Regions from separate parts of the Cereibacter sediminicola genome, predicted to be linked through region 4. Evidence: riboswitches for the same ligand, from Rfam matches in the RefSeq annotation. Region 4 holds a riboswitch; each other region holds the start of a gene.
The links. A riboswitch is a leader RNA that binds a small molecule or an ion and turns the genes downstream of it on or off. The one in region 4 is predicted to bind cobalamin.
Positions count from the first base shown of each region.

Region 1: linked by a shared signal. The riboswitch ahead of FG154_RS17085 (hypothetical protein) and the one ahead of FG154_RS13470 (cysteine-rich small domain-containing protein) in region 4 are both predicted to bind cobalamin.
Region 2: linked by a shared signal. The riboswitch ahead of FG154_RS16515 (energy-coupling factor ABC transporter permease) and the one ahead of FG154_RS13470 (cysteine-rich small domain-containing protein) in region 4 are both predicted to bind cobalamin.
Region 3: linked by a shared signal. The riboswitch ahead of FG154_RS18095 (DUF1636 family protein) and the one ahead of FG154_RS13470 (cysteine-rich small domain-containing protein) in region 4 are both predicted to bind cobalamin.

Region 1 covers NZ_VDEK01000034.1:8,468-15,620, forward strand. Annotated here, with positions in the region: gene pqqD (pyrroloquinoline quinone biosynthesis peptide chaperone PqqD) at 1-95, shown strand, start outside; gene pqqE (pyrroloquinoline quinone biosynthesis protein PqqE) at 95-1,237, shown strand; gene cobD (threonine-phosphate decarboxylase CobD) at 1,272-2,246, opposite strand; gene FG154_RS17080 (propanediol utilization protein) at 2,256-3,080, opposite strand; gene FG154_RS17085 (hypothetical protein) at 3,077-3,478, opposite strand; cobalamin riboswitch at 3,564-3,770, opposite strand; gene FG154_RS17090 (endonuclease/exonuclease/phosphatase family protein) at 3,812-4,831, opposite strand; gene FG154_RS17095 (molecular chaperone DjiA) at 4,832-5,515, opposite strand; gene FG154_RS17100 (GNAT family N-acetyltransferase) at 5,547-6,098, opposite strand; gene FG154_RS17105 (Ppx/GppA family phosphatase) at 6,095-7,153, opposite strand, start outside.
Region 2 covers NZ_VDEK01000031.1:15,947-23,099, forward strand. Annotated here, with positions in the region: gene FG154_RS16500 (methionine ABC transporter permease) at 1-153, shown strand, start outside; gene FG154_RS16505 (MetQ/NlpA family ABC transporter substrate-binding protein) at 183-959, shown strand; gene FG154_RS16510 (cobyrinic acid a,c-diamide synthase CobB) at 993-2,318, opposite strand; gene FG154_RS16515 (energy-coupling factor ABC transporter permease) at 2,386-3,063, opposite strand; cobalamin riboswitch at 3,128-3,334, opposite strand; gene FG154_RS16520 (universal stress protein) at 3,443-4,312, opposite strand; gene FG154_RS16525 (cation:proton antiporter) at 4,480-6,198, shown strand; gene FG154_RS21740 (acyltransferase) at 6,399-7,153, shown strand, end outside.
Region 3 covers NZ_VDEK01000041.1:15,894-23,046, reverse strand. Annotated here, with positions in the region: gene FG154_RS18100 (NnrS family protein) at 1-1,178, opposite strand, end outside; cobalamin riboswitch at 1,293-1,486, shown strand; gene FG154_RS18095 (DUF1636 family protein) at 1,588-1,947, shown strand; gene cobW (cobalamin biosynthesis protein CobW) at 1,944-2,981, shown strand; gene cobN (cobaltochelatase subunit CobN) at 2,985-6,221, shown strand; gene FG154_RS18080 (precorrin-8X methylmutase) at 6,221-6,850, shown strand; gene FG154_RS18075 (precorrin-2 C(20)-methyltransferase) at 6,850-7,153, shown strand, end outside.
Region 4 covers NZ_VDEK01000020.1:23,884-31,036, reverse strand. Annotated here, with positions in the region: gene FG154_RS13480 (cobyric acid synthase) at 1-1,228, shown strand, start outside; gene FG154_RS13475 (cobyric acid synthase) at 1,225-2,679, shown strand; gene FG154_RS13470 (cysteine-rich small domain-containing protein) at 2,727-3,104, opposite strand; cobalamin riboswitch at 3,196-3,382, opposite strand; cobalamin riboswitch at 3,456-3,661, shown strand; gene FG154_RS13465 (DUF4198 domain-containing protein) at 3,802-4,641, shown strand; partial or broken gene FG154_RS13460 (transposase) at 4,559-4,759, opposite strand; gene FG154_RS13455 (polysaccharide biosynthesis/export family protein) at 5,273-6,487, shown strand; gene FG154_RS13450 (GumC family protein) at 6,484-7,153, shown strand, end outside.

The DNA of each region.
Region 1 (7,153 bases), on a different contig from region 4:
ATCGCGCCGAGCCCGGCGTCATCGCGCGCGAGGTTCTGGCGTTGCTGCAGGATCTGGCCGACCGGGGCTATCTGATCGACAAGGAAGCCGCCTGATGGACGATCGCGCCTTCACCGACACCAGCCCTGCGCGGGGCACCGCGCCCGGTCTGCCGATGGCCGTGCTGGCCGAGCTGACCCACCGCTGTCCGCTGCAATGCCCCTATTGCTCGAACCCGGTCGAGCTGGAGGCCGCGAGCCGCGAGCTTTCGACCGACGAGTGGCAGCGGGTGATCGGGGAACTGGCCGCGCTGGGGGTGCTGCAGATCCATTTCTCGGGCGGCGAGCCGCTGGTGCGGCGCGATCTGGTGGAGCTTGTGGCCCATGCCGACCGTGCGGGGCTCTACACCAACCTCATCACCTCGGCGGTGATGTTCACGCCGGCGAAAGTGGCCGAACTGGCCGAGGCGGGGCTGGCCCATGTGCAGGTGAGCCTTCAGGGCGCGAGCGCGGCCCTGGCCGAACGGATCGGCGGCTTCCGCGGCGGTCACGCCCGAAAGATCGAGGCCGCGGGCTGGGTGCGCGAGGCGGGCATGGCGCTGACGCTCAACGCGGTGATGCACCGCCAGAACCTGGACGAGCTGCCCCGGATCATCGAGGTGGCGGTCGAGATGGGGGCGCAGCGGCTCGAGGTGGCGCATGTGCAATACTACGGCTGGGCGCTGAAGAACCGTGCGGCCCTGATGCCGACGCTGGCCCAGCTCGACGAGGCGACGCGGACGGTCGAGGAGGCGCAGGCGCGCCTCGCGGGCGTGCTCGCCATCGACTATGTGATCCCCGACTATTACGCGGTGCGCCCCAAGACCTGCATGGGGGGCTGGGCACGGCAGTTCTTCAACATCTCGCCCTCGGGGAAGGTTCTGCCCTGCCACGCCGCCGAGACGATCACCGGGCTGCGGTTCGATTCGGTGCGCGAGGCGCCGCTGGCCGAGATCTGGCAGCGGTCCGAGGCGCTGAACCTCTACCGCGGCACGGCCTGGATGCAAGAGCCCTGCCGGTCCTGCATCCACGCCGAAGAGGACTTCGGCGGCTGCCGCTGCCAGGCCTTTGCGCTTGCGGGCGATGCGGCGGCGACCGATCCAGCCTGCGCCAAGTCGCCGCTTCACGCGGGGCTCTTCTCGCTTGCGGGCGCCGAGGCGGAGGCGGGCTCGGACCGATTCCTCTATCGCAACTTCTCGGGCGGTGCCCCCGAGGGGTGAGGCGCCGCGCCGACACTTGTCACGCCGCAGGCTTCTAACGGTTTCCGGGCAGCAGAGCCGCGTCGAGTCGGGCCCATTCCGCCTCGCCCCCCGGCAGGCCGAGGCGGATCAGCCGGTCCGACCAGGGGAAGATCCGGCTCCAGATCCGGGCGTGGGCGAGATGCTCCTGCGCGGCGCGGGCATCCTCGGTCTCATAAAGGCGGAAGAGATGCGCGCCGCCCGCCAGCCGCCAGCCCATGCGGGCCGCCAGCGCGTCGAGCCGCGGCCCCTCCGCCGCCAGCCGCTCGGTGGTCGCGCGGGCCCAGTCGCGGTCCGACAGCGCCACCTCTCCGGCTGCGAGGGCCGGACCCGAAACCGCCCAGGGCCCGGCCATCCGCGCCAGCGCCGCAATGTCGAGGGCAGAGCCCAGCACGAAGCCAAGCCTCAGCCCCGCCAGCCCGTAGAACTTGCCGAACGAGCGCAGCACCAGCAGCCCTGGCACCCCCGCCTCGGGCGCAAGCGAAAGCTCGGGCAGCGGGTCGGCGAAGCTTTCGTCCACCAGCAGCCGTCCCACCCGTGGCAGCAGCGCGCGGAGGCTGTGGGGCGCATGGCGCCGGCCGTCGGGATTGTTCGGATGGACGAGAACGGCAAGGTCGGCGCCCGCCAGCGCCTCGAGATCGCCCACCTCCTCGACCTGCCAGCCCGACGCGTGCAGGCTGGCCGCATGTTCGTTGTAGGTCGGCCCGAGGATGCGGGCGCGGCCTGCGGGTGCCAGCCGCGGGACAAGCTGGATGGCCGCCTGCGCGCCCGCCACTGGCAGCATCGGCGCCTCGGTGCGGTAGGCGCTCCGGGCCGACGCCAGCAGCCGGGCCTCGGCGGCCGCATCGGGCAGCGACGTCAGGGCGCGCGGGGGCAGGGGGGGCACCGGGTAGGGCACCCGGTTGATCCCCGTCGAGAGGTCGAGCCAGTCCGCGACCGCGCCGCCGTAGAGCGCCGCCGCGCTGTCAAGGTTGCCGCCGTGGTCGCGCATGTTCCCTCCTCAGGCCCCGCCGATGCGGAAGCGGGTGATGCGGGAAAAGCCGGCTGCCTGCAATGCCCCCCCTGCTGCGGGCGGGACGGCGCCGGGGGGAAAGATCAGGGCCCGCGCGGGTCCCGTGTGCCCGATCGCCCAGCCAAGCGCGCCGAGGCGGGCGGCCAGGGCTTCGGTCGGATCGTCCGCCGGCCCCCTCAGCGCGAGGCAGCGGCGGGCCGAGAGGGTCGCGAGGCGCGCGAGGCCGGGAAGGTCGGCCGTGGCCCACCCCGCCACGAGATCGGCGATGTCGGGGAAGGACAGATCCGCCGGATCCGTTCGCTGGGACGCGCCGAAGAAGCCGCCGACCAGATCCATCCGTGGCAGGGGGCGCAGGTCGGCCAGCACGCGCCCCTCGCGCGAGGCCCAGAGGAGCCGTTCCGGCCGCTCGAACATCAGCGGGTCGCTGGCCCCTTCCGACGCGAGGCAGGCGCGCGCGAGGGTGCCGGTATCGGTGACACCCGCCGCCCGGAGGATCGCCACGCGGGCCGCGGTCGAGGCCCCCGCGCCACCGCCGGGCGGCAGGTCGAGCATGAGGCGGAAGCGCCCTTCCGCCCCTTGGGCCGCGGACAGCAGCCGGCGCAGGGCCGGCAGGGTGAGGATCCGCGCGCCCGGCTGTTCGAGGGCGAGCGGGCCGGGCATCCGAACCGCCTCGGCCCGCAGCGCAGAGCAGGGCAGCGTCACGAGCGCCAGCGGCCCCGAAGGGCCGAGCCGGCCCTGCAGGAACTCGCCCAGATGGCCCGCGACCTGCGCGAACCCTTCGGCTGCATCCGCCTCTGCCCTCGTCTCGATCAATGGAGCGCCGCCTCCGGCTGCAGGCCCGTCCGCGAGGGGCGCGCGGGCGCCGAGGCGAGGACCATCGCCGCCGGCTCGGCCGGAAGACCGCCCGCAAACGAGCCGCCGCCCTCGAGCAGCTCGGCCAGCCGCACGAGTGCCGGCGACCAGTCGCCCGGCTCGAGATCGCAGAAGAGTTGCAGCCCGCCCGTCGTCAGCCGGAACAGCGCCGTGCAGGGCCGGGTGCATCCGGTCAGGCGCACGCAGCCCTGCATCTCGAAGTCGGGCCCCACCAGGCCCTCGGTCGAGCGGGCGGAGTCCGCCAGATGCTCGATCACCGACAGGCCGCTGAGGCAGGGTTGGTGCCGGTGTCGGCACTGGGTCAGGCTGTAGGTCCGTCCGTTCCGCGTCACGATCATCGCGCCCTCCGCGCATCTTGGGGACGGGCAGGCGGAGGGGCGGCGCAGGCGCGCGCACCCTGCGCCCGGGACACCCCGCCCGGCTGTTACAGGTCCGACGACGGCAGGTCTCCTGACTCGCGGGTCTCGGCTTGTCCCGTCCTTCCCGGCCTGTCCTGGGCCAGTGGACATGATGGGACGCGCTCGCCGCCTACAGTTGCGGGGGCAGTCGCGGCTTGGGGCCGAACAGGCCCGCACCGCATTCCCTCTTGGCCCGGGGCTGCCCCCGGGAACCGTCTCGCGCACCATCGGCCTTTCCCGCGCCACGCGCAAGGCCCGCGCGGTCGCAGCCCGCTAGAGTTCGATGTCCAGCGTCACCGGGAAATGATCCGAGGCGGCAAGAAGCGCCTCCTGCAGTTCGGGGATGCGGAAGCAGTTGGGATCGTTCAGCGGATGCCAGATCCGCCAGCGCGGTCCCTTTTCGGCCAGATCGGGCGAGATCATGATGAAATCGAGCAGCGCCTCGAAATACTGGTCCTCGGGCGCGAGCCAGAAGCGCGCCGAGCTGGGCTGGATGCCGACCCGCTGGGTCAGGGCCATGCGCGCATGCGGCTCGTGGAGGCGCAACTCCGGCGGCTCGTCGAGGCCGAGCACGATCTCGATCCCCGAATGGCCGAAGAGCTTTTCATATTCGTCGAGCCCAGGTCCGTCGTTGAAGTCGCCCATCACCATCACGCTCTGGTGCCGGGCCAGGAGCGCGGCCACCCGCCTGCGGATCCAGACACATTCCGCCAACTGCTGGCGGCGGTTCTGGATCGCGATGCGGACCTCTTCGGCGCCGTTGCGCGCGCCGCGCCCGGCCTTGGACTTGGCGTGGACGCCGATCATCCGCAGCGCATGTCCGTCGGCGCGCACCGCCAGTTCCAGAGGCGGCTTGGAGAAGCGGATCGCCTCGGGCGCGGCATCCACGTCGATGTCGAAGCGGAAGATCTCGTCGAACCGCGGCGCCTTGGGGCTGGTCTGCGGGTCGTGCCGCGCCTCGATCCGCGACGGATCGAACAGAAGCGCGATCTCCTGATCGGTTTCGTTGGCAAAGCCCATGATCGCCTGCGAGGCGCGAAGCTCGAAGGTGCGGGCGAAGGTCTCGAGCGCCTTGACGGTCGAGCGCCGACGCCCGTGGTTCGGTGCCTCGATCACCATGATCGCGTCGGCATCGAGGGCGGTGAACACGATGCCGAGCGATTCGATCTGGTTCCGGCGGGTGATCTCGTAGCGTCCCGAGAGTTCGTTGTCGGCCAGAAGCCGCCCGCGGTCGTCAAAGAGCGCGTTGAACCACTCGACGTTGTAGGTCGCGATGCGCAGCCGCCGTCCCATTCACGCCGCCTGTTTCGCGCTGATCTCCTCCCAGGCGCGGTTGATGTCGATGAGCCGCCGCTCGGCCAGCTTCACCGCCTCTTCCGGGACGCCGCGCGCCACCATCCGGTCCGGGTGGCAGTCGCGGACGGCGCGCTTCCAGGCCGACCGGATCTCGGTCAGGGGCGCATCGTGCCCCACGCCCAGCACGTCGTAGGGATCGCGCGGCGCGTCGCCGACGAAGCGGGCGCGCAGCGCGCGGAAGCAGCGATCGCTCAGCCCGAAGATCCGGGCCACTTCGGACAGGAAGGCGTCCTCGTCCGGGTGATAATGGCCGTCCGCCACCGCGATGTGAAAGAGCCCCTCGGCCAGATCGGCGAGGATCTGGTCGTCGTCGCGGAACATGCGCTTGATCTTGCGGGCATAGGCATCGAACCCGGCCACATCCTGCCGCGCGAGGTTGAAGACGCGGGCCGCGTTGGCCTCTTCGCCGGGCGGGATCGCAAAGATCTGGCGGAAGGCGGCCACCTCGTCGCGCGTCACCTGCCCGTCGGCCTTGGCCATCTTCGCGCCAAGGGCGATCACGGCGATGGTGAAGGCCACCGACCGCTCGGGCGGGGTGCGAAGGCGGTCGAGCACGGCCGACAGCCCCTCGCCCGAGGCGAGGGCGGCCAGCGCGTCGGTGATGCGGCTCCAGATCGACATGGGATCAGCATAGACCCCGCGGCGGCCGGTGTCAGGAGAGGAATTTCTGCATCAGCACAAGGTCGAGCCAGCGCCCAAACTTGCGGCCGACCTGCGGCAGCACCGCCGTCTCGGCATATCCCAGCGCCGCATGGAAGGCGCGGCCTTCGGGATTGCCCGCGCTGACGCCTGCGAAAATGGAATGCGCGCCGGCCTGTCGCGCGTGATCCTCGATGGCGGCCATCAGGGCGCGGCCGGTCCCGCGCCCCCGCGCGGCGGGCCCGAGGATGATCGTGTGCTCCATCGTGTGCCGATAGCCCACGCCGCCCCGGAACTGCGCATAGGTGGCAAAGCCCATCGGCCCCCCGCCCTCGTCGGCCACGAGAAAGGCCGGGCGGGTCCCGATCATGGTCCGAAGCTCTTCGGGAGACTTCTCGTCGGCGTTGAAGGTCACCAGCGTGTCGCGGATGATCGGATTCCAGATCGCGAGCAGCGCCGGCACATCCTCGGGCCGGGCCGGGCGGATGGTCAGCGATGGCGGCCGACCAGAGGGCGGCGCGTCCTGCAGGCCCGGCTCACCGGGGAGGGGCGGGGCGAGTGTCATGCCGTGGTCTTCACCACCGGCGTGGCGCGCAGGGCCGTCGCGAGCGACTTGAACCGCGCCTGCGCCACCTCGCCATAGAGCGCCACCCCCTCGGGCGTCAGGGTCAGTTCGAGGATCTTCTTCCTGGGCATGAGTTTCAGGCTGCCCGCCGTGCCGGGATCGTCGATCGAGAACATCGAGCCGAACCGCATGGCCTTGCCCAGCACCTCGGCCTCGTGGATCTGCTCCTCGCTCAGAAGCCGGAACAGCGGTTCGAGCCGCGAGCCCGAACGCGAGTTCTTGTAGCGGTGAAGCAGGGCGAGCCCGAGGAACACGCGGCCCGGATGGTCGAGACCGCCGAGGTTGGCGCGGGTCGCGTTGTCAAAGCACATCTCGGCCCGGTAGTCGGGATGGGCGCGCCATGTGGTGTCATGCAGCAGGCAGGCGGCCTTGATCAGGCGTTGCCGCTCGGGCGGGGCGTTCTTGAAGAGCTGGGCCAGGAACTGGTGGAGCTTCTTGCCGAAGCCGGGGTTGCGGGCCGAGGTCGCCTCGGCCACCCGTGCCGCCTCGATCAGCGGATCGCGCGCGCGCAGCTTCGGCGGCATCTGCTCGTAGAGCAGCCCCTCGCGGATGCCGTAGGAGGAGACGTCGATCTCCTTCGGCCGGAAGATGCGGATCAGCTCGCGCAGCACCTCGACGGCGAGGGGGACCAGCTCCATCCGCTCGGGCGAGGTGCCGGTGCGGACCCGCAGCGCGGCCAGGTCGCTGGCCTCGATCCAGTCGAGCGTCTCGATCAGCGAGCGCGGCAGCATGCGGTATTCGTGCAGCACGGTCAGCGGATAGCCCCGCCGCTCCATGTCGAGCCGCGCGATCACCCGCCACGACCCGCCCACGAGGTAGATCCGGTCATGGTCGGGCTGGATCGTGTCGCGCAACTCCTTGATGATCCGGCTGATATGGGCCTGCCGCTCCTTCGGGCTGCCCTTGACCTGCTGGAGCCGGAAGGGCCCGAGCGGCGACGTCACGCGACGCCCGACCTTGCCCTCGCCGATCCGGGCGAGTTCCATCGAGTTGCC
Region 2 (7,153 bases), on a different contig from region 4:
CTCGGCATCCGCTATGGCTATCAGCGGTTCATGCCCGAGGTGATGGCCGCCGTCGTGGTGATCCTTGTCGTTCTCGTCCAGCTTGTGCAATCGGTGGGCGAAGGCATCGCCCGCGCGGTTGACCGGCGCGCGCCGCGCAACCGCGGCCGCTGAATTTCGGACTCCCAAAGAAGGAACTTCTCATGCTGCGCATGACCACGCTTGCCTCTGCCCTGGCCCTGATCGCGGGCGGCGCCTTGGCCGATCAGATCAAGGTCGGCGTCTCGCCGGGCGAACACGCCGAGATCATGGAGGAGGTTGCAAAGATCGCCGCCCCCAGGGGGCTCGAGATCGACGTGATCGAGTTTTCGGACTATGTGGTGCCGAACCAGGCGCTCGCCGATGGCGACATCCAGGCCAACTCGTTCCAGCACAAGCCCTATCTCGACAACCAGGTGAAGGACCGCGGCTTTGATCTGGTGCCGGTGGCCACCACGATCACCACGCCGATGGGGGTCTATTCCTCGAAGATCGACAGCCTCGACGCGCTGCCCGAGGGGGCGCTCGTGGGCATCCCGAACGATCCGACGAACGGCGGCCGGGCGCTGCTGGTCCTGCAGGATCTGGGGCAGATCACCCTGGCCGAGGACACGGGCCTTACCCCCACGGTTCTCGATGTGAGCGAGAACCCCAAGGGGATCAAGTTCCGGGAGCTGGACGCGGCGCAGCTGCCGCGGTCGCTCGCCGATCTGGATGCGGCGCTGATCAACACGAACTACGCGCTCGCCTCGGGGCTGAACCCCAAGACCGACGCGATCGCGAGCGAGAAGGCCGACAACCCCTACGTCAACATCATCGTGGTGCGGAACGGCGATCAGGAACAGCCCTGGGTGAAGGCGCTGGTCGAGGCCTATCACTCGCCCGAGCTGAAGGCCTTCATCGACGAGAAGTATCAGGGCTCGGTCATCACCTCCTGGTGAAGCGGCCGGCGGGGCCTTCGGGGCCCCGCCCGATCAGGCGACGAGGTGGAAGAACGAGCCGGTGACGAGGCCGCGGCGCGAGCCGGTCTCGGGCACCGGATTGCCCTCGGCGTCGGTGACGCGCGCGAGCGGCGCGTCGGGCTGTTCGAGGATCGTGGAATAGTGGAACTCGTGGCCGCGCAGCGCCGCGCCGGCCTCATGCCCCGGCATCGGCGCCAGCAGCTCGGCCCGGCGGTAGCCCAGATGCAGCCGCCGCCGCTCGAAGCTGGTGACGAGGCCCAGAAGGCCCGTCATCGCGTGGCGGTGGCCCTGCGCATCCACCAGAGCCTCGCCCAGCACCATGTAGCCACCGCATTCGCCATGCACCGGGCGCGTCTCGGCATGACGGCAAAGGCCCGCGCGGAAGGTCGTGGCGGCGGCGAGGCGGCCGGCGTGAAGCTCGGGGTAGCCGCCGGGCAGCCAGACCAGATCGGCGTCGGGGGGGGGCTCGTCGGCCAGCGGCGAGAAGGGCAGGATCTCGGCCCCGGCCGCGCGCCAGCCCGCGATCAGGTGCGGATAGGTGAAGGCGAAGGCCATGTCCTGCGCCAGCGCGATCCGCTGCGCGGGCGGGCGGGGCAGGGGGCCCGGATCGGCCGCGAGCGTGGGGCGGGCCGCGGCGCGGATCGCGCCCAGATCGGCGTTCTCGCGCAGGAGCGCGGCAAAGCCCGCGATGGCGCCGTCGAGGTCGGGATGCTCGCCCGCCTGCACCAGCCCGAGGTGCCGCTCGGGCAGGGCGAGGTCGGGGCGCCGGGGCAGCGCGCCGAGGACGGTCAGGCCGAGCCGCGCCATCTCGCGCCGGATCAGCGTCGCGTGGCGGGGGCTTGCGATGTGGTTCAGGATCACGCCGGCCAGCGGCGGCGCGTCGGGATGGTGGGCAAAGCCGAGCGCCGTGGCGGCGGCCGATTGCGCCTGGGCGCGCACGTCGAGGACCAGCACCACCGGCCAGCCGAGACGCCGGGCCATCCCGGCCCCCGAGCCGTTGCCCGCGGCGCCCGCGGCCGAGGTGCCGTCGAAAAGGCCCATCGACGCCTCGGCCAGCGCCAGATCCGCGCCCGCGGCCTGACGGATCAGCGCGGCGATCAGGGGGGGGCCCATCGACCAGCCGTCGAGATTGCAGGACAGCCGGCCCGCGGCGACGCGGTGAAAGGCCGGGTCGATGTAGTCGGGGCCGTTCTTGTAAGGCTGAACCGAAAGCCCCTCGTCGCGGAAGGCGCGCAACAGACCCAGCGTGACCGTGGTCTTGCCCGCGCCCGAACCGGGGGCGGCGATCATCAGGCCGGGCGGCAGGGCCGACGAGGAGGGGGCAGTCTCGTCCCGCATGGGGATTGTCCCTTGAGATCGCAGCGGCGACCGCCGCGCCCGCGATCCGGGCGCGGCGGAGGCGGCCTCAGGCCGCGTGATGCAGCCGGTGGGTGAAGAGGCCGGAGCCTGCGAGGCCACGCAGAGACTTGGCGCCGGCGAGCACCGCCAGATCGGCCAGCGGCTCGATCAGCACCACCAGCATGTAGGCGCTGCCGAAGGCGAGGATCGAGGTCATGTTCTCGGCCCCGAACCCCTGGCCGAGGAAGGCCCAGAACGCCACCCAGGCCACCACGCCGCCCTGATAGGCGGTCGAGAGGGCCAGCGCCTGCCGGTAGTCGAGATCGACATAGGGCGTGTGCGGCGCGATGATCCGCCGGGCCAGCGCCTGCACGGCAAAGAGCGGCACCAGAAGCGTGGTGACGTTCATGCCGTATTGCGGCAGGTCGAAGGGCGCGAACAGCAGCCCCTGGATCAGGAGACCCAGCGCCAGCCCGATGGCCGCGGGCGCGGCGCCCAGGATCAGGAACAGGGTCGAGCCGAGGATCAGGTGAACCTCGGAGACGCCGACCGGATAGTGCGGAAGGATCTCGAAGAAGGCAAAGACCGCGGCGGTCGCGATCAGGCTGCGCACCGCGAGCGAGGCGAGGCCCTTTTCGCGCAGGCTGTCCCACGCGAATTTCAGCGTCACGCCGGCCGCGGCGGCGGCGGTGGCAAAGCCCACGAGGGCCTTGGCTCCGGTCACAAGACCGGGTTCGATATGCATTGTCGTCCTCCTGACCGTCATCCCCGACGGCGTTTGGGGTTGGGCCGGTGTACCGGCAGTGGCGGCGCGGATGCGCCCGACGGCAGGTCTCCTGACTCGCGGGTCGTGGCCGTCCCCGAACCTTCCCGGCCATCGGCCAGTGGTGTCCGTCGGGGCGGCTCGCCGCTCACAGTTGCGGGGGCAGTCGCGGACTCGGGGTTTCCCCCTCACCGTGTTCCCTTTTCATCCCTCGGGCCGTGCGACCCTCGGGAACCGTCATGGCATGGCGTGACAGATCGGGGCCCCCGCGTCAATGCGGCGGCTGCGGCCGGGCTTGCGCCCCGCTATCGCGTGGGTGCGGAAGGCCAATGCGGCGATCCCCGGCGCTGGGGGGGCGCGCTCAGGACCCGTCCCGATCCGGCGGAGGCACCACCAGCACATCGACCGAGGCCGAGGCCAGGACCTGCGCCGCCACGCTGCCCAGGATCGCGCGCGCCAGCCTGCCCTTGCCGACGCTCGATAGGACGAGCAGATCCGCCCCGACCTCCCCGGCCGCGGCGAGGATCTCGTGCGCCGGGGGCGAGCCGCTGCGCCGCACGACCGGATCGGCGTCCGACAGCCCGGCCGAGGCCAGAAACCCCGTCAGCCGTCCCATCGCCTCGGCGCGCTGATCGGCGAGATAGGCGCCGCGCGCATCCTCGGGCAGCGTTTCGGCCATCGCAAGCCGCAGGGCCGGCGCGTCGAAGACATGCAGCACCGTCCGGGCCGCGCCCGCGCCGATCTTCAGATCCGCAAAGCGCCGCAGCGCCGCGTGCGAGGCCTCGGAGAGATCGGTGGTCAGCAGGAGGTGTCGCCACGGCCCGACGGGCGGGCCGTTCGCCATCAGGACGGGACAGGACGCGGTGCGGATCACGCGCTCGGCCGTCGTGCCGGCGAAGGCGTCGCGCAGCAGGTTCCGGCGGTGCGGGCCGATCACCAGAAGGTCGGCCCCGGCCTCGGACGCGGCACGGGTGATGCCGGCGAACGGGTCGGCCAGCACGACCGAGGTTCTGCACCCGATCCCGTCATGGCTGCGCAGCGAATGGCCCAGATCGTGCAGCAGCCGTCGCGCGTCGCCCGTTTCATGCTCGACGATGCGGCGGGGGCGGTCGTCGTCCACGACATGAACAAGGTGCACCTGCGCGCCGGTGGCGCGGGCCAGAAGCGCCGCGCGGCGCAGGGCGCGGTCCGAACGCTCGGAAAAGTCCGTGGCAATCATGATCGTGCGCAATGGCGGCGCCCTCCGTTTCCGCCGGTCATTCCAGCATGAACGGGACCGGCCGGACTTGATCCATCTCAGGTTGATGCGCGGCGGACATCGCCATACTTGGCCAAACCCCGCCGACCGGGACGGCACGGCCAGAGACGGGAGGGGTGAAACGGGCAGGGAGACGGCCGATGACAGGGATGACCTCCTTTGCCGAGGTGGCGCTGCTGCTGGTGATGGCGGCGGGCCTCGGGCTTGTGGGCACGCTGCTGCGCCAGCCGCTGATCGTGAGCTTCATCGCCGTGGGGCTGATCGCCGGGCCGTCGGCGCTGGACGTGGTGCATTCGGACGCGCAGATCGACCTGCTGTCCGAGCTGGGCATCGCGGTGCTCTTGTTCCTCGTGGGGATCAAGCTCGACGTGAAGCTGATCCGGTCGCTGGGCGCGGTGTCGGTGACGACGGGCCTCGGGCAGGTGGCCTTTACCGCGGGCTTTGGCTGGCTGATCGGGCTGGCCCTCGGGCTGGGGGCGATCGAGAGCCTCTATGTCGCCATCGCGCTGACCTTTTCCTCGACCATCATCATCGTGAAGCTCCTGTCGGACAAGCGCGAGATCGACGCGCTGCACGGGCAGGTGGCGCTTGGCTTCCTCATCGTGCAGGATCTGGTGGTCGTGCTCGCGATGATCGTGCTGTCGGCCATCGGCATCGGCGCCCCGGCGGGCGAGGGGCATGGCGGGGGCGCGGTGCTGAGCGTGCTGGCCTCGGGCGTGGCGCTGGTGGCGGCGGTGGCGCTCTTCGTGCGCTACGCCGCCGATGCGCTGACCGAGCGGCTGGCGCGGGCGCCCGAGTTGCTGGTGATCTTTGCCCTGTCGCTGGCGGCGATGTTCGCCGCGATCGGCGATGCGGTGGGGCTGGGCAAGGAGGTGGGCGGCCTGCTGGCCGGCGTCGCGCTGGCCTCGACCCCCTACCGCGAGACCATCGCGGCGCGGCTTGCGCCCCTGCGCGACTTCCTGCTGCTCTTCTTCTTCATCGCGCTTGGCGCGACGCTTGATCTGTCGCTGCTGGGCGCGCAGGTCGAGGCGGCGCTGATCTTCTCGCTCTTCGTGCTGATCGGCAATCCGCTGATCGTCATGGCGATCATGGGGGCGATGGGCTACCGCAAGCGCACGGGTTTCCTCGCCGGGCTGACCGTGGCGCAGATCAGCGAGTTCTCGCTGATCTTCGTGGCGATGGGCGTGGCGCTCGGCCATGTGACCGAGGATGCGCTGGGGCTGGTGACGCTGGTCGGCCTCGTGACCATCGCGGCCTCGACCTACATGATCACCTGGTCGCACCGGCTTTATGCGCTGTGCGAGCCGGTGCTGGGCGTGTTCGAGCGGCGCGGCACCCCGCGCGAGCCGCACGAGGCGGGGGCGCACGGCGGCCGGTCGTTTCCGGTCATCCTGTTCGGGCTGGGCCGGTTCGGCACGGCCATCGGGCTTCGGCTGAAGAAGCGCGGGCTGCGGGTGCTGGGGGTGGATTTCAACCCGCTCGCCGTGCGGCGCTGGCGCGAGCTGGGCCTCGAGGCCGAGTTCGGCGACGCGACGGACCCGGAGTTTGTGGCCGAACTGCCGCTGCGGGGGGCGGAGTGGATCGTCCTGACCGTGCCGCGCCACCCCACCGGCCTCAGCCACGAGGATACGCGGACGACGCTGATCCAGCTGACCCGCGCCGCGGGCTTTGGCGGGCGCCTTGCGGTGGCCTCGCACGGGGCGGGCGAGACCGAGGCGCTGTTCGGCGCGGGCGCCGACATCGTGCTCGAGCCGTTCCAGGACGCGGCCGACCGCGCGGTCGAGATCCTCGGCGGGGCGGCCGCGGCCGAACGCACCGAGATCCCCCAGATCGCCTCGGAGGGGCAGCCGGCGGCCTGAGCCTTCTGCCCTGCGGGCGGTGACTGGCGTCAATGTGCGCGCGCAGAAACGGCGGGATCCTCATCGTGACCGGGCCGCACCTGCGGAGAGGGCAGGGGACGTCGTGTCCGACGGGGAAGCAGGAGACGTGCGATGGTCGCCCTGACCGAGCTTGACCTTCACGACGCACCGTGCGCCGCGCTCGGACATCGGGGGGCGGCATGATCCGCCGGTTTGCCCGCAAGGCCCGTTCGGCTGCGGTCTCGGCCCTGGGGCGGGCCGGGTTCCTTGCGGAATGCGAGCGCTACCTGCAGGACCGCCGCACCCGGAGCTGCCACGAGAACGCCCAGGCCCAGGGTGTGGTGTTCGGCGCCGAGGCCGTGGTGCTCAACTGGAGGGGCGAGCCCGCGCGCATCCGCATCGGGCGCGAGTCCGTCATCCTGGGCGAACTGATCATCTTTCCGACCGGCGGCCGGATCCGCTTCGGCGAGGCCTGCTTTCTGGGCCGGAACTCGCGCGTCTGGTCCATGTCGGGCGTCGAGATCGGCAACTTCTGCCTGATCTCGCACAATGTCTCGATCATGGACACGGATTCGCACGAGGTCGATCACCGCGAGCGGGAGGCGAGCTGGCGGGACATGCAGAGGGGCCTGTTCCGCGAGCAGGGCAACATCCGCTCCATGCCGGTCCGCATCGGCGATCACGGCTGGATCGGGGCGGGGGCGACCATCCTGAAGGGCGTGACGGTGGGCGAGGGCGCGATCGTGGCCGCCGGCAGCGTGGTGACGCGCGATGTTGCGCCCTTCACGCTGGTGGCCGGCAATCCCGCGCGCGTGCTCCGCTCGCTCCGCCCGGCCGAGGAGCGTCGTCTCGAACCGACCGCCCTGAGCCGGGCGGCGCAGGGGCCCGGAGCGGGGGGCGCACCCGCGCCGGACGAGTGCGCTTCCTCCAAGGTTGAGAATCACGCGGATTTCGG
Region 3 (7,153 bases), on a different contig from region 4:
GAGAAGACGGGTCGGGCAAGCGGCCCGACGACGGTGGGCAGGTAGCCCGCGAGAAAGGAAATCCAGCCCGCGCACCAGAGGATCGCGGCCACCGGGACGGCGTCGAAGCCGGCGATCAGCGGCGCCCAGAGGCGCAGGAGCGCCGCGGCCCAGACCAGCGCGAAGGCCAGAAGCATCGTCGGCCGCGCGCGCAGCGGGCCTCCGTCGCGGGGGGCTGCGGCCCGAGAGGCCAGTGAGAGGATCATTCCCGACATCGCCCCCATGGTCAGCGCGTGCAGCGCGTCCATCTCGGCGATGGGCACCAGGTTCAGCCGCGCAAGTCCCACGAGGATGAGCCCCGCCGCCAGCCAGCCGAAGGTGATGTGGAGGAGCAGCAGAAGCCGGTTCGCCCGCCCCCGCCAGCCGCGCCAGCCCGCAAGGCGCAGGCCCTGCGCGATCCCCGCGCCGACGAGGCAGAGGGCCGAGACTGTCTCCTCGCCCAGGAAGGTCAGCGCCAGCGCAAGCCAGAGCAACCCCAGCGCGCACCAGCCGAGGGCGGGTCGCGGTGCGGGGTCAGGCACGGGGCTTTCCACCTGCCGCAGCCAGTTCAGCGTGAAGGCCGGCACCATCCGCCCACCGATGATCGAGATCTTGATCGCGAAGAACATCCAGCCCACGCGCACCATGGTGGCCGCGTCGGGCAAACCATCCGTGAGCGCGGCCCGCAGATAGAGCGTCTCGGCCAGCCCGTAGGCCAGGACCCCTGCCCCGAAGCCGATCTTGGTCCAGCGGCCGGCCAGCACCGCCTCGCGCACCAGAATCCCGGCCAGCGCAAGGAAATAGGCGCAAGCCGCGGGCTGGATCAGCCAGAGCGGCGCCTCGGGCCAGAGCCCCGCCAGCACCAGCGCGACGCGCGCGAGCAGCCAGAGCGCGACCAGCGCCATCAGCGGCCGCCCCGACAGCGGGTCCGACCCGCGCCAGCCTTGCGCCGCGGTCAGGAAATAGCCGCCGACCGCCGCCGAGCCGAGCCCGAAGAGCATCTCGTGCCCGTGCCAGAGGCCCCACGTGCCCAGAACCGGCGCGGCAAGGCCCAGAGCCTCTCCCCACTGCCACCAGACCAGCCCCGCAAGCGCCCAGAGCCCCGCGCCCAGAAAGAGCGGACGGTGCGGCGCCAGCCAGAGATCATGCAGTCGCGTCATGGGGTGCGTCCTTTTCGTCCGCCCTTCTGCCGCGCCCGGCGCGGCTTGTGAAGCCGTCCCGCGTCCTCTCGTCCCGGCCCTCCGCGTCGGCTTGACAAGGGCGGCCCTTTCGCTCACCACTGCCGCCGCGCTGGTTCCTGTCCGCAAGCGACAGGCGAAGAGGGAATGCCCAGAGGCAGCCGCCCCCGCGACCGTGACCGGAGAGGTTGTCCATGCCACTGGCCGCAAGGCCGGGAAGGCGGACCGCCGCGGGACCGCAAGGCCCCACATCCGCAAGCCGGGAGACCTGCCAGCGCTGAGACTTACGGGCGGACGGGGTGTTCCGCGGCCGGTGGACCGAGGTGCCGCCTTGTGCCGCCTCCCTCCCCTGGATCGGGCCCCCTTTCCGCCGCAGGACAAGGGACGGCCGATGACCGTGACGCTGCACGTCTGCACCACCTGCCGCGCGGGACAGCCCGTGGCCGAGGGCGAGGCCACGCCTGGCCTGCGGCTTCATGCCGCGCTCGCCGCCGATGCCCCCCAGGGCATCACCGTCCGGCCGGTCGAATGCCTCTCCGCCTGCTCGCAGGGCTGCGCCGTGGCTTTGTCGGCCCCCGGCCGCTGGAGCTATGTCTACGGCCGCCTTGCGGAGTCCGACGCGCCCGCGATCCTCGAAGGCGCCGCCGCCTATGCGGGCGCCCCCGACGGCGTCGTGCCCTGGCGCGAGCGGCCCGAGATCTTCCGCAAGCAGTCGCTTGCCCGCCTTCCCCCCATCGGAGAGATGCCATGACCGACCTTGCCAAGATCCCCGTCACGGTGATCACGGGCTTCCTCGGCGCCGGAAAGACCACGCTGATCCGGCACCTGATGCAGAACCCGGGCGGGCGCCGCCTTGCCGTCCTGGTCAACGAGTTCGGCACGATGGGCGTCGATGGCGACCTGATCCGCGCCTGCGCCGACGAGAACTGCCCCGACGAGGCGATCGTGGAACTGGCGAACGGCTGCCTCTGCTGCACCGTGGCCGACGAGTTCATCCCCACCATCGAGGCGCTGATGGCGCTGCCCAGGCGCCCCGATCACATCCTGATCGAAACCTCGGGCCTTGCGCTGCCGAAGCCGCTCCTGAAGGCCTTCGACTGGCCGGCCATCCGCTCGCGCATCACGGTCGATGGCGTGATCGCGCTCGCCGATGCCGAGGCCGTCGCCGCGGGCCGTTTCGCCCCCGACGCCGAGGCGGTGGCGGCGCAGGCACAGGCCGAGGGCGCCGATCACGAGACCCCGCTCTCGGAGGTGTTCGAGGATCAGCTCGCCTGCGCCGACCTCGTGCTTCTGACAAAGGCCGATCTGGCCGGCGAGGCGGGCCTTGCCGCGGCCCGCGCCGTGGTCGAGGCCGAGGCGCCGCGCCCGGTTCCGATCCTGTCCGTGACCGAAGGCGCGGTCGATCCCAGGGTCATCCTGGGGCTTCATGCCGCGGCCGAGGATGATCTTGATGCCCGCCCCTCGCACCACGACGGGGCCGACGATCATGAGCACGACGATTTCGCCTCGACCGTGGTCGATCTGCCCGAGATCGCCGACCCCGAGCGGCTGGCCGAGGCGATCCGGGCGCTGGCGACCGAGCGCAACGTCCTCCGCGTGAAGGGCCATGTGGCGGTCGCGGGCAAGCCGATGCGGCTTCTGGTGCAGGCGGTGGGCGCGCGCGTCCGCCACCAGTTCGACCGGCCCTGGAGCGGCGCGCGGCAAAGCCGCCTCGTCGTCATCGCCGAGCGTGGCGATCTCGACGAGGCCGCGATCCGGCAGGATCTTCTGGCGCGGATCGGCTGAGCCATGCATGTCGTCTTCCGCGAAAGCCACGGGCTCGAGGAGACCGCGACCCCGTTCGATCCCGGCCAGACACCCGCGGATCTGGTGGTCCTGTCCTTCTCCGACAGCGATCTCGGGGCCTTCGCGGCGGGCTGGCACCGGGCGAACGGAGGGCTGCCCTCCACCCGGCTTCTGAACCTCGTGGCGCTGCGCCATCCCCTCTCCATCGATACCTATGCCGAGACGGTTCTGGCCCATGCCAAGGCGATCCTGATCCGGCTGATCGGCGGAGAGAGCTACTGGAGCTACGGGCTGGCCGAGGTGCAGGATCTCTGCCGGCGCCGCGGGATCGCGCTGGCGGTCCTGCCCGCGGACGGGCGCGAGGATCCGGCGCTCGACGCGCTTTCGACCCTTCCCGTCTCGACGCTGCGGCGGCTGTCGGCGCTCTGCGACGCGGGCGGGGCCGTGGCCGCGCAGGCGGCGCTGGCGCAACTGGCGCTGGCGGCGGGGCTCTATGCGGGCCCCGTGCCGGGTGAGAAGCGGATGCCCGACATGGGCTGGTATGATCCCGCCCGCGGCGTCATCCCCGAGCCCGAGGCCCAAGGCGCGCCGGCCGTCGTCGTCACCTTCTACCGCAGTTACCTGACCGCCGCCGACACGGGCCCCGTGGACGCGCTGATCTTCGCGCTTCGCGAACGGGGGTTCCGCGCCTTCGGCCTCTTCGCCCCCTCGCTGAAGGCGCCGGGCGCGCCCGACTGGATCGCCGCCGCACTCGCCCGCCTCGGTCCCGCGGCCATCGTCAATGCCACCGCCTTCTCGGCCAAGGGCTCCGAGGGCTCGCCGCTCGACGGCCCCGGCTGCCCGGTGTTTCAGGTCGCTCTCTCGACCGCGCGGCGGCGCGACTGGGCGGCGGCCGAGCGTGGCCTCTCGCCCGCCGATCTCGCCATGCATGTGGTGCTGCCCGAGGTGGACGGGCGGATCTTCGCGGGCGCCGTCAGTTTCAAGTCGCCCGGCAAACGCTGCCCGGACCTGCAATATTCCCGTTTCGCCCACCGCGCCGACCCCGCCCGCGTGGCGGCCGTGGCCGACCGTGTGGCGGCCTGGCACCGGCTGGCCCGAACGCCCGCGCCCGAGCGGCGCCTGGCCCTCGTCCTCTCGACCTATCCCGGCCGGCCCGACCAGATCGCCCATGCCGTGGGCCTCGATGCGCTGGCCTCGGCCGAGGCGCTGGCGGGCACGCTGGCCGCGGCGGGCTATTCGACAGCCTCCGGCGAGGGCCTCGCCGAAGCGCTGCTGACCGAGCGGCAGAGCTGGCCGCTCGCCGCCTACGAGGCCGCGCTCGCAACCCTGCCCGATCCCCTGCAACACGCGCTTCGTGAAGCGTGGGGCCCGCCCGAGGCCGATCCCGACTGCCGCGACGGCGCCTTCCGCTTCGCGGCCCTGCGCCGCGGGCACCTCCTGCTCGCGCTGCAACCCGAGCGGGGCGAGGTGGCGGCGCGGGATTCCGATTACCACGATCTCGCCCGTGTGCCGCGGCACGCCTATGTGGCCTTCTACCTCTGGCTGCGCGCGCAAGGTCTTCATGCGCTGATCCACATGGGCGCGCACGGCACGCTCGAATGGCTGCCGGGCAAGGCGGTGGCGCTGTCGGACGCCTGCTGGCCCGAGGCGCTGACCGGCGCGCTGCCGGTGATCTATCCCTTCATCGTCAACGATCCGGGCGAGGCGGCGCAGGCGCGGCGGAGGCTCGGGGCGCTGACGCTGGGTCACATGCCGCCGCCCTTGCGCGAGAGTGCGCTTCCCGGAAATCTCGAGCGTCTGGAACGGCTTCTCGACGAATATTCCACCGCCGACGGGCTCGACCCGGCCCGGCGCGGGCGCCTCATCGGCGCCATCCGCGACGAGGCCCGCGCCGCGGGCGTCGAGGAGGATCTGGGCCTGCCCGCCAACGCCACCCCGGCCGAGGCCATCACCCGCATCGACCGCTTCGTCTGCGACTTGAAGGAAAGCCGCTACGGCGAGGGGCTGCATCTCTACGGCGCGGCCCCGGGCGAGACGGAGGGCATCCTCGCCGCGCTCGACGGGCGCCGGGTGGCCGCCGGCCCCTCCGGCTCGCCGCACCGCGGACGGACGGATGTGCTGCCCACGGGCCGCAACCTCTATTCCGTCGATCCGCGCGCCGTGCCCTCGCGGGCGGCGCACGCGCAGGGGGTGAAGCTCGCCGAGGAACTCCTTCGCCGTCACCTGCAGGACCAGGGCGACTGGCCGAAGGGGCTGGTGATCGACCTCTGGGGCTCGGCCTCGATGCGGACGGCGGGCGAGGAATTCGCCATGGCGCTGCATCTGGCGGGCCTCTCCCCCCGCTGGGACGAGGGGTCCGAACGGGTCTCGGGCATAGAGATCCTGCCGCTCGCGCTGCTGGGGCGCCCGCGCATCGACGTCACGCTGCGCGTCTCGGGCCTCTTCCGCGACATCTTCCCCACGCTCGCCCAGCTTTTCGAGACCGGCGCCGAGGCGCTGGCCGCCCGCGAGGAGGCGCCCGAGGACAACCCCTATCTCTCCCGCAGCCCGCGCGTCTTCGGGCCGAAGCCGGGCCTTTACGGCGTGGGCGTGCGGTCCGACGACTACAGCCCCGAGGGGCGCCTTGAGGCGGGCGAGGCCTGGATGGAGGGCTCGTCCTGGGCCATCGGCGCGGACGGCGCGGCCACGCCCGCCCGCGGCGCGCTCGAGGGGCGGCTGCGCGCGGCCGACGCCTTCGCCCATGTGCAGGATCTGGCCGAGAGCGACCTTCTGATGGCGCACGACCATGCCGCGCACGAGGGCGGCTTTGCGGCGGCGCTGGCCCGGCTCGGGCGCGAGGCCGCGCTCTATCACCTTGATGCCACGCGCCCCGACCGGCCGCGCGCGCGCAGCCTGACGGAAGAGCTGTCCCGGATCGTGCGCGCCCGCATCGCCGATCCCGCCTGGGCCAGTGGCATGATGCGCCACGGCTTCCGGGGGGCGGCCGAGATCGCGGCCTCGGTCGATCATCTGGCGAGCTTTGCCAATCTCACTCGCGCGGTGCCCGACGGGCTCTTCGACCTCTGTTTCGAGGCGACGCTGATGCGCGAGGATCTCGTGGCCTTCATGGAGCGCGAGAACCCCGCCGCCCTCGCCGCCCTTCGCGCCCGGTTCCACGCGCTGGCCGAGGCCGGCCTCTGGCAGCCGCGCCGCAATTCCATCGCAGCCCTCCTCGCCTGCGTCCCCACGGAGACAGACTGATGCCGCATCTCTATGAAACCGACGGGGCGGCGATCTACCGCCAGTCCTTCGCCACCATCCGGGCCGAGGCGGCGCTCGCGCGCTTCACGCCCGAGGAGGAGGTGGTGGTGGTCCGCATGATCCACGCCGCCGGCATGGTGGGGCTCGAGGCGCATGTCCGCTTCTCGCCCGGCATGGCGGTTGCGGCGCGGGCGGCGCTCGAGGCGGGGGCGCCGATCCTCTGCGACGCGCGGATGGTGAGCGAGGGCATCACCCGCCCACGCCTCCCGGCCGGGAACCGCGTGGTCTGCACCCTGCAGGACGCGGCGGTGCCCGAGCTTGCGAAATCCATGGGCACCACCCGCTCGGCCGCGGCGCTGGAGCTGTGGCGGCCGCATCTGGCGGGTGCCGTGGTGGCGATCGGCAACGCGCCGACCGCGCTCTTTCATCTGCTGAACATGCTCGAGGATCCGGCCTGCCCGCGGCCCGCGGCCATTATCGGCTGCCCTGTGGGCTTTGTCGGAGCCGCGGAATCGAAGGAGGCGCTGATGGAAGACCTGCCCTGCCCGTCGCTGATCGTCGAAGGCCGCCTGGGCGGGTCGGCGATCACGGTTGCGGCTGTCAACGCGCTTGCCTGCCGGGTGGAATGATGGGCCGCATCATCTGCGCGGGCCTCGGCCCCGGCGATCCCGAGCTTCTGAGCGTCAAGTCGGACCGGCTGATCCGGCAGGCCCGTCATGTGGCCTATTTTCGCAAGGCGGGCCGCGCGGGACAGGCGCGCCGCATCGTCGAGGGGATGCTGAGGCCGGACGCCGTCGAATACCCGATGGATTATCCGGTCACGACCGAGATTCGCTTCGATCATCCCGACTACAACCGGATGCTGGCGGAGTTCTACGACCTCTGGGCCGACCGGCTGGCCGAGCTTGCGCGGACGGAAGAGGTGGTGGTGC
Region 4 (7,153 bases):
GGTGCTCCTGAAGCCGCAGGCGCTGGTCGGCTCGCAGGTGGTGCTGCGCGGCCGCGCGCTGGGGAACTGGCCGGCGAAGCATTACCACGAGCTGAAGCCGCTGATGATGCCCGCCATCATGGACAGCTTCGCCCGCGTGGCGGCCGAGGCCGACCTGATGATCGTCGAGGGTGCGGGCGCCGCGACCGAGGTCCACCTGCGCCGGTCGGACATCGCCAACATGCTGCTGGCAGAGCATGCCGACCTGCCGGTGGTGCTGCTGACCGACAACGACCGCGGCGGCGCGCTGGCCGCGGTGGTCGGCAGCTGGATGCTGCACACAGAGGAGGAACGCGCCCGCATCCGCGGCTATATCGTCAACAAGTTCCGCGGCGACTTCGCGCTTTACGCGCCGGGCTGCGAGGTGATGACGGCGCAGACCGGCTGGCCGCTCCTGGGCGTGGTGCACTGGTTCGACGCCGCGACGCTGCTGCCGGCCGAGGATGCGCTGGCGCTGGCCCGGCCGCTGCGCAGCGACGGCGCCGGGCTGCGGATCGCGGTGCCGCAACTCAGCCGCGTGGCGAATTTCGACGATCTCGACCCGCTGTCGTCCGAGCCGGGGGTGGATCTGCGCTGGATCCGCCCGGGCGAGCCGATCCCCGAGGGCATCGACGTGGTGCTGCTGCCCGGATCCAAGACCACCCGCCAGGCGCTGCAGGAACTGGTGGCGAACGGCTGGGACATCGACATCCGCGCCCATGCCCGCCGCGGCGGCCGCGTGGTGGGGATCTGCGCCGGGTTCCAGATGCTGGGTCGCATGGTGCGCGATCCGGACGGGATCGAGGGGCCGCCGGGCGAGACGCCGGGACTGGGCCTTCTCGATGTCGAGACGGTGATAGGCCGCTCGAAGCGGCTTCTGACGCTCGGCGCGACCGACCGGATCAGCGGCGCCCGCGTCACCGGCTACGAGATGCACATGGGGGTGACGGACGGCCCCGGCCTCGCCCGGCCGTGGCTCGACCTCGAGGGCCGGGCCGAGGGCGCGGTCTCGGCCGACGGGCGGGTGATGGGCAGCTATGTCCACGGGCTCTTCGGCGCCGACGGCTTCCGCGCGCACTGGCTGGAGGCGATGGGGGGCCGGGCCTCGGGGCTCGATCACGCGGGCCAGGTCGAGGCGGCGCTGGACGCGTTGGCGACCCATGTCGAGGCAAACCTCGACCTCGACGCGCTGCTGGCGCTGGCGCGATGAGGGCGCGACGGCTGATGGTGCTGGGCACCGGCTCGGACGTGGGCAAGAGCCTGGCTGTGGCAGGCCTCTGCCGCGCCTTTGCCCGCCGGGGGCTGCAGGTCGCGCCGTTCAAGGCGCAGAACATGTCGAACAACGCCGCGGTGACCGTGGACGGAGGCGAGATCGGCCGGGCGCAGGCGCTGCAGGCCCGCGCGGCGGGGCTGGCGCCCGTCACCGACATGAACCCGGTGCTGCTGAAGCCCGACAGCGACGTGACCGCGCAGCTGGTGGTGCAGGGCCGGGTCGAGGGGCGGCTTTCCGCGGCCGACTACCAGCTGCTGAAGCTCGCCCTGTTGCCGCGGGTGGTGGACAGCCTCAACCGGCTCTGCGAGGGCCGCGATCTGGTGCTGATCGAGGGCGCGGGCAGCGGGGCCGAGCGCTATCTGCGCCCGCAGGACATCTCGAACATGGGGCTGGCCTGCGCGGCGGACCTGCCCGCGGTGCTGCTGGCCGACGACTCGCGCGGCGGAGTGACGGCGGCGGTGCTGGGGCATCATCTCCTGTGGACCGCGGCCGAGCGGGCGCGGGTGGCAGCGGTGATCGTGAACAAGTTCCGCGGCGATCCGGCGATCTTCGCACCCGCCGCCGACGATATCCGGCAGGCGACCGGCTGGCCGGTGCTGGGCCTCGTGCGCTGGTCCGAGGCCGCCCGCGCCCTTCCGGCCGAGGATTCGCTGGCGCTGGATCAGATGCGGCAGCCCGGCCGCGGTCTGGTGATCGCGGTGCCCGAGATCCCGCGGCTGGCCAATGCCTGCGACCTCGACCCGCTGGCGGCCGAGCCGGGGGTGGATCTGCGCTGGGTGCGCCCCGGCCATCCGCTGCCCGCCGAGGCCGCCGTGGTGGTCCTGCCCGGCGCGAAATCCACGCGCGCCGCGCTGGAAGCCTTGCGGGCCGAGGGCTGGGACATCGACATCCGCGCACATGTCCGACGCGGCGGCCGGGTGGTGGGGATCTGCGCAGGCTTCCAGATGCTGGGGCGGCGCGTCGCGGACCCCGACGGGATCGAGGGCCCGCCGGGCGAGACCGAGGGCCTGGGCCTGCTGGACATCGATACCGTGATCGGCCCGGCCAAGCGGCTTTGCGAGGTCAGCGCGACGGATGCGATCAGCGGAACGCAGGTGAGTGGCTACGAGATGCACATGGGGGTGACGACCGGCGCAGGCCTCGCCCGCCCGTGGCTATGCCCGGACGGCCGACCCGAGGGCGCGCTGTCGCCGGACGGCCGGGTGATGGGCAGCTACCTGCACGGCATCTTCGGCGCGGGGGCCTTCCGCGCCCGGTGGCTTCAGGCCATGGGCGGCGCCGGATCGGCCGGGGACCACGCCGCGCGGATCGAGACCGCGCTTGATCGGCTGGCCGACGGGATCGAGGCGGACCTCGATCTCGATGCGCTGCTGAGGCTGGCGCGCTAGGCCGCCGGGGCGCTTCGGCCGCGGTATACCCGGCGCACCTCGCGGCGTCAGCCCTCGCGGTGGCGGCGATGCGCCTCGGCCACGGCCTCGGTCGCACCCTCGGCCGGGCGGGGCCGCGGCGTCGGCGGGTCGGTCTGCGGCCGGCCCGACCAGGGCTGCGGAAACTCCAGCCACTTCTGGATGAAGTTCCACGACTGCTGGTAGCCGTCGTGCGGCAGGGTGCAGGCCGAGCAGTCCTTGCGCACCAGCCCGTTGCGGTCGGTGTAGGTCTCATACGGCCCGGGGCAGTCGTAGGCGATCAGCGGGCAATAGCAGAACAGGCAGTTGAACGCGCGCTTCACGCCCGGATGGCAGGGCAGGAACGGGCAGTCGCGGTTGGTGAAGCCCTTGAAGGCCTCGTTCAGGGTGGTGTCTTTCGGCTCCATGGCCACTCCTTCGGTCGCTTGACCGGAAGGCGGAATGGTGGCTGATCCCGGCGCGAGCGCACAGGCCCATGCCTCCGGGCCCGCCGCCCGGGATGGTCGTCAAGGCCCGGCAGGTCTCCTGGCTTGCGGCTCGGACGCCGGCTGCCCCTTCCCGGCCCGAGGGCCAGTGGCATGGCAGACGGCTCGCCGCTCACAGTTGCGGGGGCAGCGCCGGAGTTGCACCGGCTTCCCTCTTCGCCCGCGGGATCACCGCGGGAACCAGGGCACCGCGACGATGCGGCGGGGGGCCGCCGGTGTCAACCGCCCCCGCGGCGCCTCGCTTTCCGGTTGACAGGCGGCACGGGGCTCTGGGAAGACAGGCGCGTGATCGGTTCCCCCGGGCGTCCAGGCGTCCGGGGATTAAAAGGGAACGCGGTGCGCCCCAGAGGGGCAAGACCGCGGCTGCCCCCGCAACTGTGAGCGGTGAGCGACGCCGAAGATGCCACTGGGAGTTCCCGGGAAGGCCGGCCGAGCAGAGACCCGCGAGCCAGGAGACCTGCCGATCACCCGCCGGCCCCGGCCGCGCGGCTTCGACCGGACGCCGGGGTGCGCGTCTGGCCCGGGCGGGTCCGCGAGCGCACGCCCGAGCCTTCTCATCCCGTTCGTCCTTTCTCCCGCGCGGCCCTCTCCGGCCGCCCCTGATGAAAGGCAACGACCCATGATATTCCACGCCAACATGATGGCGGCGGCCCGCGCGCTTAGCCTTGCGCCGCGCCCCACGCCCGCGGCGCTGCAGCTCTGCGACATCCCCGTCGCGCGCATGGAGCAGCCGGGCACCTTGACCGTCCGGCTGGCGCGCGGAGTGCCCATGTCGGGCGGGGCCGTCTTCGACATGGCCGCGCCGCGCGCCGTCTTCCTGGTCCATCGCGGCACCCGCACCGACCTGCGCCCGCGCCTGTCCCCCTGCATCGCGCGGGGTGCCCTGAACGAGGCGATGGCTTGGGAAACGACGCTCGCCCTTGATCAGCCGGGCGATCACCTGCTGGTCGCGGTGCCCGAGCCACCCTGGGACGCCGACGCACGGGTTCATGTGCAACAGATCGCCACGGCCCGCGTCCGGCTCGGGCCTTCAGGGAGCGACTGGGCGACGCCTCTCGGGCTTGCGGCCGAGATCGTTCCGGATCCGGGCGCGAGCGATCTGGCGCCCGGGGGCATGCTTACGGGGAGGGTGCTGGCGGAAGGGCGTCCCGTTCCCTGCGCGGCGCTGGAGATCGAGTGCGTTCAGGCCGACGCGCTGGCCGGTCGAGGGATGCCGGGTGGCGGTTGGATTCTGGCGACTGCCGACCAATCCGGGTGCTTTCGGGTGCGCCTCCCGCACGCCGGCCTATGGGCTGTCGCCGCGCGAGGCGTCGGCGCCAAGCAATGGCATGCCACCCGGCCACTGCGTCAGGATGCCGTGCTCTGGGTGCGGGTCACCAACGCTTCCAGCGATTGTAGAGGGTCTTCGCCGGCCCGTACTCCCTGGGTGCGTCGCACCACCGCAAACCATTGCGATTGATGAAGATTATGCCGCTCAGGACGCGCCGGTCGTCGACACGGGGCTTGCCATGGCTCTTGGGAAGGAACGGCTTCAGGCGCTCCATTTGCGCCTCGGACAGCCAGTAGAGGTTGCTCATCGGTCAGGTCTCCTTGCGAGGCCTGAATCACGCGATCCCCACGAAATCAATGGGTCTGGAGCCTAGGCACGACCAAGCCGAATTCGCCCAGATGGGCGGCACCAAAAGCCGCGCCGCATGATCAGGCCGCGTCACCCAAAATCCGCCATAACTCGTCGGAGGGCGGTCACATCATCAACGCCGGGCCTATGCCTTATTGGGGCCCGGAAGGCGCGCAGGATAGGTCCATCCGGGCCGTCTCCTGTGTCTTTCGGCGGATTGGCCTGTCGACATTGCCGATGGCGGGATGAGGGAAGGCTCATGCCTTACCGTCGAATATTCTCATTCTAATGGTGTAGGTAGGTGAAGCGGATGAAGCGGGATGCCGACCCATGGCCCCTGTTCCTTCCAAAAGACAAGTTCTCGCCCGGACCTTGCCTGCTATCCTGCAAATGACCTTACCGGGTCCGGCGATTCGAGAAATTTTCTGTAATGAATTATCGAAATGAAGGACCAATACGGTTGGAAATCATGTTGCGTCTATTCATTTTCCTCTTCCTGGCTGCAATTCCCGGTACGCTTGCAGCGGAAAGCAAGAACGATTACCGCATCAATATCGGCGATCAGATCGAGATAGACGTTCTTGACGATTCCGAAGCCTCTCAGAAATACACGGTGGGCAGCGACGGAGCGATCCAGCTTCCGCTGATCGGCGGCTTCCGTATCGCGGATCTCACGACGGACGAGGCCCGCACGCGGCTGCACGAGGCTTTCGTCTCGAGCGAGATCTACATCAACCCGACGCTCGCCGTTTCGGTCGCGGCCTTCCGCCCGGTCTTCGTGCTCGGCGACGTGCGCAAGCCCGGCAACTACGACTTCCACCCGTTCCTGACGGCCGAACAGGCCATGGGCCTCGCGGGCGGCGCCATGCTCTCCTACGAGAACGAGGAGGCACGGGTGCTGGAGAAGCGCAAGCTCTCGCAGCAACTCGAGCTGGTGAAGACCGATCTTGCCCGGATTGCGGCTCGAGCGGCGCGGTTGCAGGCGCAGCTCAAGAACCAGGAGGCGATCGAGTGGACCCTGGTTCCGCAGGAGTTGCGCAGCATCATCAGGCGCGAGGACTTCGAGGAGCTGAAGCCGAACGAGGACAAGATCATGTCGCTCGAACGGACCAATTTCCGCGTCCAGCGCTCGCTTCTGGCCAATGCCGAGGTCGAGGTCGAGGAGCAGCTCCGCCTTCTGTCGGATCGCGAGCGTGTCCAGCTGGATGCGCTTGACTATGACCGCCAGGATCTGTCGCGCAAGCGCGAGATGGCGCATGGCGGCCTCATCACCAGTTCGGCGCTGTCGCAGCTCGAGCGGGCGGCCAAGGCGGGTGAGGGCCAGCTTTTGCAGATCCAGGAGCAGCAGTCGGTCGCGCGGCGCATCCTGGGCGAGCACCGGCGCGAGATCTTGCGGCTCGAGACCGGCCGCAACACCGACCTGCTGACCCAGGCGCAGCTCCTCCAGGCGGAGAAGGACAGGAAGATCAGCGAGTTCGAATCTGTCACCGAGCGGCTCGACCTGATCAGCCAATGGATGAACACCGCCACCAACACCCGCAACGAATACCGCATCGAATACGAGGTCCGGCGCCGGAACGAGGCCAAGCTCATCAGCCTCGGCGTCACCGGGCAGACCGAACTGCTGCCCGGCGACCAGCTGGTCGTGGCCCTGCGGCCGCCGGAAAGCTCGGAGAAGACGCAATGAAACAGACCACGCCAGAGTTCGCCGTCCGACCGCCCCTTGCGGAGGAGACCGATGCCCGTCGGCGGGCATCGGTCGAGACGGTCGACCTGGGTTTCGCCGTCGACGTCCTGCGCCGGCGCAAGTGGCAGATCCTGGCCTCGGGCGCGATCGTCGTCGCGGCCATGTTCGGCGCCCTCCAGCGGATGGAGCCCACCTACACCGCTTACACCGAGGTGATCCTCGACACGCGGCAGGAGCGGGTGACGGACGTCAAGCAGGTGATCTCGGACCTCGACGTCACCAACTCCGTGATCGCGGGCGAGATCGTCTCGCTGAAGTCGAACCTGCTGATCGGCAAGGTCGTCGACAAGCTGAACCTTACCGCCCATCCTGACTTCGCGCTCGAGGGGGGCGACGCGCTGCCCGAGGGTGAGAAGCGCCGCATCACCATCCTGCGGATCTCCTCGGGGCTGACGGTGACGCAGGTCGGCATCTCCTATGCCATCGGCATCGCCTACGAGGCGAGGGATCCGAAGCTCGCGGCGCTGGTCGCCAACACGCTGGCCGAGGAGTACATCGCCGACCAGATCGAGTCGAAGCGCAACATCACGCTGCGCGCCACCGCCTGGCTGCAGAAGCGGCTGGGAGAGCTTTCCACCGCGGTCGAGGAAGCCGACCAGGCGATCA